3 regions of the Microbacterium lacus genome follow, and region 1 is predicted to be linked to each of the others. Evidence: predicted binding sites of a transcription regulator. Region 1 holds the regulator's gene; each other region holds the start of a gene.
What was found. Region 1 encodes HrcA, which represses chaperone genes, less so after heat shock. Its sites were predicted from a motif close to TTNGCACTCGNNNNNNNCGAGTGCNAA; they were not measured.
Positions count from the first base shown of each region.

Region 1 (3,273 bases):
GACTTCAACACGTATACGTCCTCCGAACTGCGGGGTGCGCGGCAGGACGAGTACGCCGACACCCTGCTGCACGAGGTGCGGCTGGCCGTGACGGTGCTCGAGGACGCGGGGGCGGTGCGTCCCGCAGAGACGGTGTTCTTCGGCGGCGGCACACCGACGCTGCTTCCGCCGGGCGACTTGGCGCGCATGCTGGACGGGGTCCGCGATGCCTTCGGCATCGCTCCGGGAGCCGAGATCACGGTCGAGGCCAACCCCGACACGGTGACGGATGCCGTCGCCCACGAGCTCGCTGGGGCCGGCGTGACCCGACTGTCGATCGGCATGCAGTCCGCCGTCGCGCATGTCCTCGCGGTCCTGGATCGCACGCATCGGCCCGAGAACGTCGCAACCGCGGTGCGCGCGGCGCGCGCGGCCGGCCTCCAGGTCAGCCTGGACCTGATCTACGGGGCGCCGGGGGAGTCGCTGGACGACTGGCGCTCGTCGCTCGAGGCGGCGATCGCGCTCCGACCGGACCACATCTCCGCCTACGCCCTCATCGTGGAGGACGGGACGAAGCTCGCACGCCAGATCGCGCGCGGGGAGGTGGCCTCGCCCGACGACGACCTGGAAGCGGACATGTACGAGCTCGCCGATCGTCTGCTCGAAGAAGCCGGCTACTCCTGGTACGAAGTGTCGAACTGGGCGCGGGGGCGCGAGTATCGCTCGCGCCACAATCTCGCTTACTGGCGGGGGAGCGACTGGTGGGGTTTCGGCCCCGGCGCGCACAGCCACATCGGGGGTGTCCGCTTCTGGAACGTGAAGCACCCCGCGGCATACGCGCAGCGCCTGGCGATGGGCGAATCGCCTGCGGCCGGCCGGGAGCGGCCCGACGCCGCCGCGCGTGCGCTCGAGCGCACGTTGCTCCAGACGCGCATCCGCGAGGGGATGCCGGTGGCCGAGCTGATCGGCGAGGGTCGGCACGCGGTCGCGGGACTCATCGCCGACGGCCTGATCGACGGAGCCGCAGCCGTGCGCGGCCGCGTCGTCCTGACGGTGCGCGGGAGACTCCTCGCGGACGCCGTCGTGCGCGCGCTGACCGACTGAGCGCGATCCGTATCCGGGCGGATCCGCTAGAATTGGCACTCAGAACGGGCGAGTGCCAACAGCGCGGACGGGCGATCACATCCGTTCCGCCGAACAGCGGGTGAGGAGGCGAGATGGTCACCGATCGGGGACTGCAGGTGCTGCGGGCGATCGTGCAGGACTTCGTCGACACCCGCGAGCCCGTGGGCAGCAAGGCGATCGTCGAGCGGCACGCCTTCGGCGTCTCGGCCGCCACGATCCGCAACGACATGGCGCTCCTCGAGGACGAAGAGCTCATCGCCGCCCCGCACACGTCCTCGGGCCGGGTGCCGACGGACAAGGGCTACCGGGTCTTCGTCGACCACCTCTCCGAGCTTCGGCCCCTGTCGCCCGCACAGCGCACGGCGATCACGACCTTCCTCGAGGGACCCGGCGATCTGGACGACGTGCTCGCGCGCACCGTGCGGGCCCTCACCCAGCTCACGGGCCAGGTCGCCATCGTCCAGTATCCCTCGTTCGCGCGCGCGAACGTGTCGCACGTCGAACTCGTCCAGCTCGGCGGTGGGCGGATGCTGGTGATCCTCGTCACCGATACTGGTCGGGTCTCGCAGCGTCTCGCGATCGTCCGCGACGAGTTCGCCGACGAGGATCTCGCGCGCATCCGCGCCGACGTGGCGGGAGTGCTCGTGGGCCGGCTCGTCCGTGAGGGCGCGCAGAGCGTCGATGAGCGCCTCGCCGCCGTCGATCCCGTGCCGACGCCGACCAGCGCAGCGACGACCGCGATCCTGCGGGTCGTCGCGGAGGAGCTCGAAGAGTTCCGGCACGACCGTCTCGTCATGGCGGGAGCAGCCAACCTCGCGCGCAGCGAGGCGGACTTCCGCGGCAGCATCTACCCGCTCCTGGAAGCGATCGAGGAGCAGGTGACGCTCGTGAAGCTCATGAGCGAGATGGTCGCCGACGAGCAGGGACTCGCCGCGAGCATCGGCCGCGAGAACGAGCCGTTCGGCCTCGGCGAAGCCTCCGTGCTCGCCAGCGAATACGACACGACGGGTGTCCGCGCCCGAGTGGGAGTCCTCGGCCCCACGCGGATGGACTACCCGACCAATCTCGCGGCGGTCCGTGCCGTCGCACGCTACCTCACCCGGATGCTCGACGAGGACGAGAACCGCTGAAGCGGCATCCGTGAACGAACGATCCCGCGCGGTGCGCGGGCGGGAAGGCGACAGTGGCTGACCACTACGAGGTCCTCGGTGTCTCGCGCGACGCGACACCTGACGAGATCAAGAAGGCGTACCGACGCCTCGCGAGAGAGCTCCACCCTGATGTGAACCCCGGCGCGGATGCGTCCGAGCGCTTCAAGCTCGTCACGCACGCGTACGACGTGCTCAGCGATGCCGACCAGCGCGCCCGCTACGACATGGGCGGCAGCGACTCGCCGTTCGGCGGCGGCCAGGCCGGGTTCGGCGGGTTCGGTGACATCTTCGAGACGTTCTTCGGCTCGGGCGGCGGACAGCGTGCGGGACGCCCGCGCTCGCGGCGCGAGCGCGGACAGGACGCGCTCGTCCGCGTCACCCTCGACCTGAAGGACGTCGTCTTCGGCGTTCACCGCGACCTCGAGGTCGACACGGCCGTGCTGTGCGACACCTGTCAGGGCTCGTGCTGCCAACCCGGCACCGCTCCGGTCGCGTGCGACATCTGTCACGGCTCGGGCCACGTGCAGCGCACGGTCCGGAGCCTCCTCGGCAACGTCGTCACGAACCAGCCGTGCAACGTCTGCCAGGGCTACGGCACCACGATCCCGTATCCGTGCGCGACGTGTCAGGGACAGGGCCGCGTGCGTGCCCGCCGCACCGTGTCGATCGACATCCCCGCCGGCGTCGAGACGGGGCTGCGGCTGCAGCTGCCCGGCTCGGGCGAAGTCGGCCCCGCCGGGGGCCCGAACGGCGACCTCTACCTCGAGGTCACCGTCACCCCGCACGACGAGTTCAGCCGCGACGGCGACGACCTGCTCGCGACGCTGGAAGTGTCGATGCCCGACGCGATCCTCGGGGCCACCACGACGATCGAGTCGCTCGACGGCCCGGTCGACCTCGAACTGCGCCCGGGCGTCCAGGGCGGGGACGTGCTCACGATCAAGGGCCGGGGGATCACGCCGCTGCGCGGGAGCCAGCGCGGCGATCTGCGCGTCGGCGTGCACGTGGTGACCCCGAC
Region 1 is NZ_BAAAPK010000001.1:1,944,476-1,947,748, reverse strand. It holds gene hemW (radical SAM family heme chaperone HemW) at 1-1,083, shown strand, start outside; gene hrcA (heat-inducible transcriptional repressor HrcA) at 1,197-2,234, shown strand; gene dnaJ (molecular chaperone DnaJ) at 2,288-3,273, shown strand, end outside.

Region 2 (3,273 bases), 1.2 Mb from region 1:
AGGCCGTCGTCCCCGTGATGCGGGCGTCTCCGGTCTTGGGGTTCTCCTGGAAGGGCACGCCGCGGGCGAAGCTGCCGGGAAAGCGCCCCACGTAGAAGTCATTGAGGAACCGGCGATGCGAGAACCCGTCGATGCCGAACTCGGCGGCATCCTCGTCGGCGAACGTCCAGCCGATGTCGTCGTGGCTGCGCACGTAGTTGACCCACGCGGTGCCGGCGGGCAGAGCGTGGCGACGCTCGAGCGCCTGCTGCAGCAGGCGCGGGTCGCGGGTCGCGAGCGCCTCCCACGTGAGCGCCATCTGCAGCGGGTTGTACGACAGCTGGCACTCCTGGAGCGACACGTACTCGACGACCTCGTCGGGGTGCACGATCGCCTCGGACTTGAACAGCAGGCTCGGCGCGGCCATCCGCAGCACCGCGTTGAAGGCCCGCAGCAGCAGGTGCGCCTCGGGCAGTGATTCGCACGCCGTGCCGAGCTGCTTCCAGATGAAGGCCACGGCGTCCATCCGGAGGATCTCCACGCCCCGGTTCGCGAGGAACAGCATCTCCCCGGCCATCGCGCGGAAGACCGCGGGGTTGGCGTAGTTGAGGTCCCACTGGAAGTGGTAGAACGTCGCCCAGATCCATCGCCCGTCGGGTAGCTGCACGAAGCTGCCCGGATGATCGTCCGGGAAGATCTCCCGCACCGTCTTCTCGTACTCGTCCGGCATCGTGCGGTCGGGGAAGATCAGGTAGAAGTCCTCGTAGCCGGGTTCTCCCGCGACGGCCTTCTTCGCCCACTCGTGCTCGTTGCTCGTGTGGTTGAAGATGAAGTCGACCACGAGCGAGATGCCGGCCAGGCGCAGGTCCGCCGCGAGCGAGGCCAGGTCGTCCATCGAGCCGAGCGCGGGGTTCACGTGCCGATAGCTGGAGACCGCATAGCCGCCGTCGGAGTTGCCCTCGGGACTCTCGAAGAGCGGCATGAGGTGCAGGTAGGTCAGACCGAGCTCCTGGAAGTACGGGATCTGCTCGCGCACCCCCTGCAGATCGCCGGCGTAGCGATCGACGTAGCAGACGCCGCCGAGCATCTGGTTCGACAGGTACCACTCCGGGTTCTGCTCGCGCAGGTCGTCACGCGCCTTGAGCTCGAGCGGGCGGGCGTTCCACGAGGCGGCCGCCTCGGCGACGACCGCCGCGAGCTGCTCCAGTCCGTCCTCGCGGGTGCCGTAGAGCTGGACGAACAGCGGATGCAGCGTCGGGAAGTGCTCGGCGAAGCGACGCGCGAACGCGGCATCGGGTTCTCCGACGGCTCCCGCGGCCAGGCGACGGACTTCGTCGATGTCGCTCGTCCACTCGGCGGTGAGTCTCGGCATGGGGCTCCCTTTTCGCGACGCTGTTGCCTGCACTCACTTTAGGGCTGACAGACTGTCGATGACGGATGCCGAGGGGGCGCTCATGCGGTTGGTTCAGGTGGCGCAGCGCGTGGAGGATCTCGACCGCGCAGCGGACTTCTACACGGTGCTGCTGGAGACTGCTCCCACCGCGCGGTTCGATGACGCCGGACTGGTCTTCTTCGATCTCGACGGGGTGCGGCTCCTGCTCGATCGCAATGCGCCGGCCGGTCTGCTGTACCTGCAGGTCGACAACGTGCACGACGCCCTCGAGCGTCTCGAGGGACTGGCCGAGGTGATCTCACGCCCGCACGTGATCTTCACTCACGACAGCGATCTGCTCGGCCCCGTCGGGCATGAGGAGTGGCAGGCGTTCGTCCGAGACTCCGAGGGCAACGCCGTCGGCCTGGTCGCGTTCCAGCGCGGCTGAGACGCCGTTCGCCGCCCTGTCGTCCGGCCCTCTTCGCCGTGAGCGAACGGCTGGCACTCTCCTACCTCGAGTGCTAATCTGAGCGTAGTTGAGTCATACCGACTCAACTCTCAGAACCCTCCGGAGCAGCATCCGGACGACGACAAAGGAGTGAATCATGGCCACCTACGACCCGTTCCGTGAACTGGACCGCTTCGCGTCGACGCTGTTCGACCCGCGCCGCGGTCCGCGACGGATGCCGATGGACCTGTACCGGGACGGCGACCACTACGTCCTGACCGCCGATCTTCCGGGCATCGATCCGGGCTCGGTCGACATCGACGTGGACGGTCAGCTGCTGACGATCCGTGCCGAGCGAACCCTGACCGCGGGCGACGGCGTGAAGTGGATCACCCGCGAGCGCGAGGCCGCGAGCTTCCTGCGGCAGCTGAACCTCGGCCAGGGCATCGACACCGAGCGCATCTCCGCGACGTACAGCAACGGCGTGCTGAGCGTGACGATTCCGGTGAGCGAGAAGGCGAAGCCGCGCAAGATCGAGGTGTCCACGGATGCCGAATCCCCGGTGATCCGCGCCCACGAGAGCGCCGACGCGCCTCAGCCGGTCGAGCAGTAAGCCCGGACCGCATGACGATGCCCCCGGACCTCGCGGTCCGGGGGCATCGTCATGCACGGCTCACTTGTCGCCGTTGAACGCGTCCTTCACGTTCTCGCCCGCCTGCTTGACGCCTGCCTTGGCCTGGTCGGCCTTGCCCTCCGCGACGAGCTTGTCGTTGTCGGTCGCCTTGCCGATGGCCTCCTTGGCCTTGCCGGTCAGCTCTTCGGCCTTGTTCTTGATGTCGTCTCCGATGCCCATGGCATCTCCTTTCCTTTGTGGTGATGAGGGCCCGACCGGGGCCCGGCGGTGGTCAGGACAGGCGCTGCTTGTCGTGCGCGAGTTTCGCGCGCAGACCCGTGTGGATCGAGATGTACGTCGGCGGATCCTGGCCGGTCAACCGCGCGAGACCGGTGAGCAGAGAGTCGATGTGACCCGTGAGCTCACGCGGTGAGGTGTTTTGACGAGGGGTGACGCTCACGTGCATGACCGGCTGGCGCTTGATGTCGTTCGCCGTCACCGCCGTCGAGAGGATCTCATCGCGTCCCGCCAGCGAGTTCTTCAGAGCATCCGATGCGAAGGCCTCGGTCACCGTGACTCGTCCGATCGGGTTCTCTGCACCGCTCGAGCGCAGAACGGTCTTCGACCGGCCGCCCGAGGCGGTGCGGACGATCGTCACGATCAGCAGCACGACGAGCACGACGATCACGGCCAGCCCGCCGAGGGCGAGCCACGTGAGTGTCGTCCCGCCGATCTGGGTCACCTTCGCGGCCTGTTCGAGCCAGGACTCGCTGTTCTCGCCGGCGCCGGTCCAGATGTCCCGAGCGGGCGCCCACGTCACCGCGAGGATCGCGGCGGCGCCGAGTGCGGTGAGGAGGAGGC
Region 2 is NZ_BAAAPK010000001.1:3,145,151-3,148,423, reverse strand. It holds gene ABD197_RS14925 (alpha-amylase family protein) at 1-1,351, opposite strand, end outside; gene ABD197_RS14920 (VOC family protein) at 1,434-1,799, shown strand; gene ABD197_RS14915 (Hsp20/alpha crystallin family protein) at 1,957-2,412, shown strand; gene ABD197_RS14910 (CsbD family protein) at 2,473-2,652, opposite strand; gene ABD197_RS14905 (hypothetical protein) at 2,705-3,273, opposite strand, start outside.
Region 2: the regulator HrcA is predicted to act here: its motif matches at 1,850-1,876, upstream of ABD197_RS14915 (Hsp20/alpha crystallin family protein).

Region 3 (3,273 bases), 1.0 Mb from region 1:
GACATCACTCTGGTGCGTGGCGATCTGCGCAGCGCCGCCGACGCGGTGCGTCTGTCCCGCCGGACGTTCCGGACGATCCGCACGAACCTGTTCTGGGCTTTCGCCTACAACGTCGCGGCGATCCCGCTCGCGGCGCTCGGGCTGCTGAACCCGATGATCGCCGGGGCTGCGATGGCGGCATCCAGTGTCTTCGTCGTCGGCAACAGCCTGCGCCTGCGCCGTTTCCGCCCCCTTCCCGTCAAGGAGCTCGCATGACCGACACCACCGCGCACGCGCACCACGGCTACATCACCGACAAGGAGAAGTACCTCAACCGCATGCGGCGGATCGAGGGTCAGGCGCGCGGCATCCACAAGATGGTCGAGGACGAGAAGTACTGCATCGACATCCTCACGCAGATCAGCGCGCTGACGAGCGCTCTGGAGGCGGTCGCGGTGGGCCTGCTGGACGACCACCTGCGGCACTGCGTCGTCGATGCGGCGCGCCTGGGCGGTGCGGAGGCCGACGCCAAGATCACCGAGGCGACCGCGGCGATCGCGAGGCTCGTGCGCTGAGGCGGCCGCTCAGGTGAGCTCGCCGACGTCCGAGACGCCGCGCGCGCGGCGCGCGAACAGCACCGAGTCCACCGACAGCACGATCAGGGCGAGCCACACGAGGGCGAAGCCGATCCAGCGCTCGAGGGGCATGGGTTCGCCCAGCAGCCACGCGCCGATGATGAACTGCAGAATCGGCGCGATGAACTGCAGCAGTCCGACCACGGTCAGCGGGATGCGCCGCGCGCCGGCGGCGAACAGCAGCAGCGGCACGGCCGTGATGACGCCGGCGAGGCTCAGGAGCAGCGCGTGCCACGGCCCCGCCGCACCCATCGTGAGTCCGGAGGTCGATCCGACCACGATGAGGATCACGGCCGCGACCGGGACGAGCCACGCCGATTCGAGCGTGAGCCCGCTCACGGCATCCACCGAGGGGCCCAGTCGCTTCTTCACGAGCCCGTAGATGCCGAACGTGAACGCGAGGGTCAGGGCGATCCACGGGAAGTCGCCGTAGCCGACGACGATGACCGCCACGGCGGCGACGGCGATGCCGACCGCGATCCACTGCACGACGCGCAGTCGCTCGCGCAGCACCACGACCCCCAGCACCACCGTGACGATCGGGTTCATGAAGTAGCCGAGACTCGCTTCGATCACGTGCCCGCTGAGGGTGGCGAGGATGTACACCTGCCAGTTGACGTAGATCAGCGCCCCGGCAACCCCTGTCCACAGCAGCAGCCGCGGCCGGCGGACGACGGCGAGCAGTCTCCCCCATCCGCGGAGCACGGTCAGCAGGAACGCGCAGAAGATCAGCGACAGCAGGATGCGCCACGCGACCAGTTCGAACGGCCCGGTGGGTGCGAGCAGGAGGAAGTACAGCGGCAGGAAGCCCCAGAGCAGGTACGCCGTGAACGCGTACAGACCGCCCAGCGCCCGCTCTCTCGGCGTGTCGATCTGCGATCCGGATGCCGCGCGGGCGGTCTCAGGATCGGGTCGGCTCACTCACCCAGCGTAGGCGCGGATCCGTCAGCGCCGTTGCGCGTTCACGACTCCCGCTCTCCGCGTCCGCGCAGTGGCCGAATCCGCGCGAATGCGCGGCCCGCGCTCTGCGCGGCCTCGGCGAATGCGGGAGTTGTGAACAGCGGGCGCCCCGCAACGACGGAAGGCCCGGGTGCCGAAGCACCCGGGCCTTCCGAAAGCGGCCGGTCTCAGCGGACCACGACCGCCAGAACGTCACGCGCCGACAGGACGAGGAACTCGTCCGCGCCGAACTTGACCTCGGTGCCGCCGTACTTGCTGTACAGCACGCGGTCGCCGACGGCGACATCGAGCGGAACACGGTTGCCGTTGTCGTCAATGCGGCCGGGGCCCACCGCCACGACCTCGCCCTCCTGGGGCTTCTCCTTGGCGGTGTCGGGGATGACCAGACCACTCGCGGTGGTCTGCTCGGCCTCGACCTGCTTGATGACGATGCGGTCCTCGAGCGGCTTGATGGAAACCGACACGGTCTACCTCTGCTTTCCTTGAAACTTCAAGACTGATTAGCAAACTCCACCTGAGAGTGCTAACGCCAGTCTAGGCAAGCGCTGGCACTCATGCAACGTGAGTGCCAGCCTGTGACGCAATCCGAATCACGCGCCGCACCGAAGACCTCAGGACGGGCGGGAACGTGCCGTGACGGGCATTTTCCGAACCCGATGTATCAGGGCGGGCACTCGATGCTCTGAGCACATGAGAACTGCGGATCGTAACGTCTCGAGATACCAGGGACAAGGGTCGGCACACCCCTCGCGGACAGCCCCACGCGGTGGTAGACATGGCATGGGGGAAGCAGTACGTCAGGTTCTTGGGGGAACTGGCAACATGACACAGTCGTCTTATTTTCTTGCTATCGATGTGGGGACAAGCCGCGTAGCGGCAGCGACCGCACGCGTGGCGGCCGACGGCAGCATCGTCGCAGCTCCGTTCACGCTGGGTCGCCGCAGCGACAGCGCGGCCACCGTCGTCTTCGTCGGCGACGACGGCGAGCTGTCCTTCGGAGATGCCGCCGAGCGTCGCGGTGTGACGCAGCCCGAGCGGCTGATCCGCGAGTTCAAGCGCAGCGTCGGTGACGACGTCCCGATCACGGTCGGTGACCGCGCACTGCGCGCCGAGCACCTCTATGCCCAGACCGCGGCCGACATCGTCCGCCAGGTCGCGGAACGGGAAGGTGCGGAGCCTGAGGGCGTCGCCCTGACGCACCCGACCGAGTGGGGCGCGCACCGCCTCGAACTGATCCGGTCCGCCCTCGCCGCGGTGGGCGTCACCGCGGTCGAGCTGATCTCCGAGCCCGAAGCGGCCGCACGGCACTACGAAGCGGCCCGCCCGCTGGAGATGGGCCAGACGCTCGCGGTGTACGACCTCGGCGGCGGCACGTTCGACACGGTCCTGCTCCGCAAGGAGATCGACGGCACGTTCGACATCGTCGGTGAGCCGACCGGGATCGAAGACCTCGGTGGAGCGGACTTCGACGATGCGGTTCTGCGGCACGTCATCTCGGCATCCGGAATCGACGTCGCGACCCTCGCGATGGACGAGCCGGACACGCGACTGGCCCTCTCGCAGCTGCGTCGCGAGTGCGTGGATGCGAAGGAGGCGCTGTCGTTCGACTCTGACGCGTCGATCCCGGTGCTCGTTCCGCCGCAGCGCACGAGCGTGCGTCTGACCCGCTCCGAGTTCGAGGCCATGATCCTGCCGTCGG
Region 3 is NZ_BAAAPK010000001.1:915,393-918,665, reverse strand. It holds gene ABD197_RS04350 (heavy metal translocating P-type ATPase) at 1-255, shown strand, start outside; gene ABD197_RS04345 (metal-sensitive transcriptional regulator) at 252-554, shown strand; gene rarD (EamA family transporter RarD) at 564-1,535, opposite strand; gene groES (co-chaperone GroES) at 1,742-2,038, opposite strand; gene ABD197_RS04330 (Hsp70 family protein) at 2,466-3,273, shown strand, end outside.
Region 3: the regulator HrcA is predicted to act here: its motif matches at 2,120-2,146, upstream of groES (co-chaperone GroES).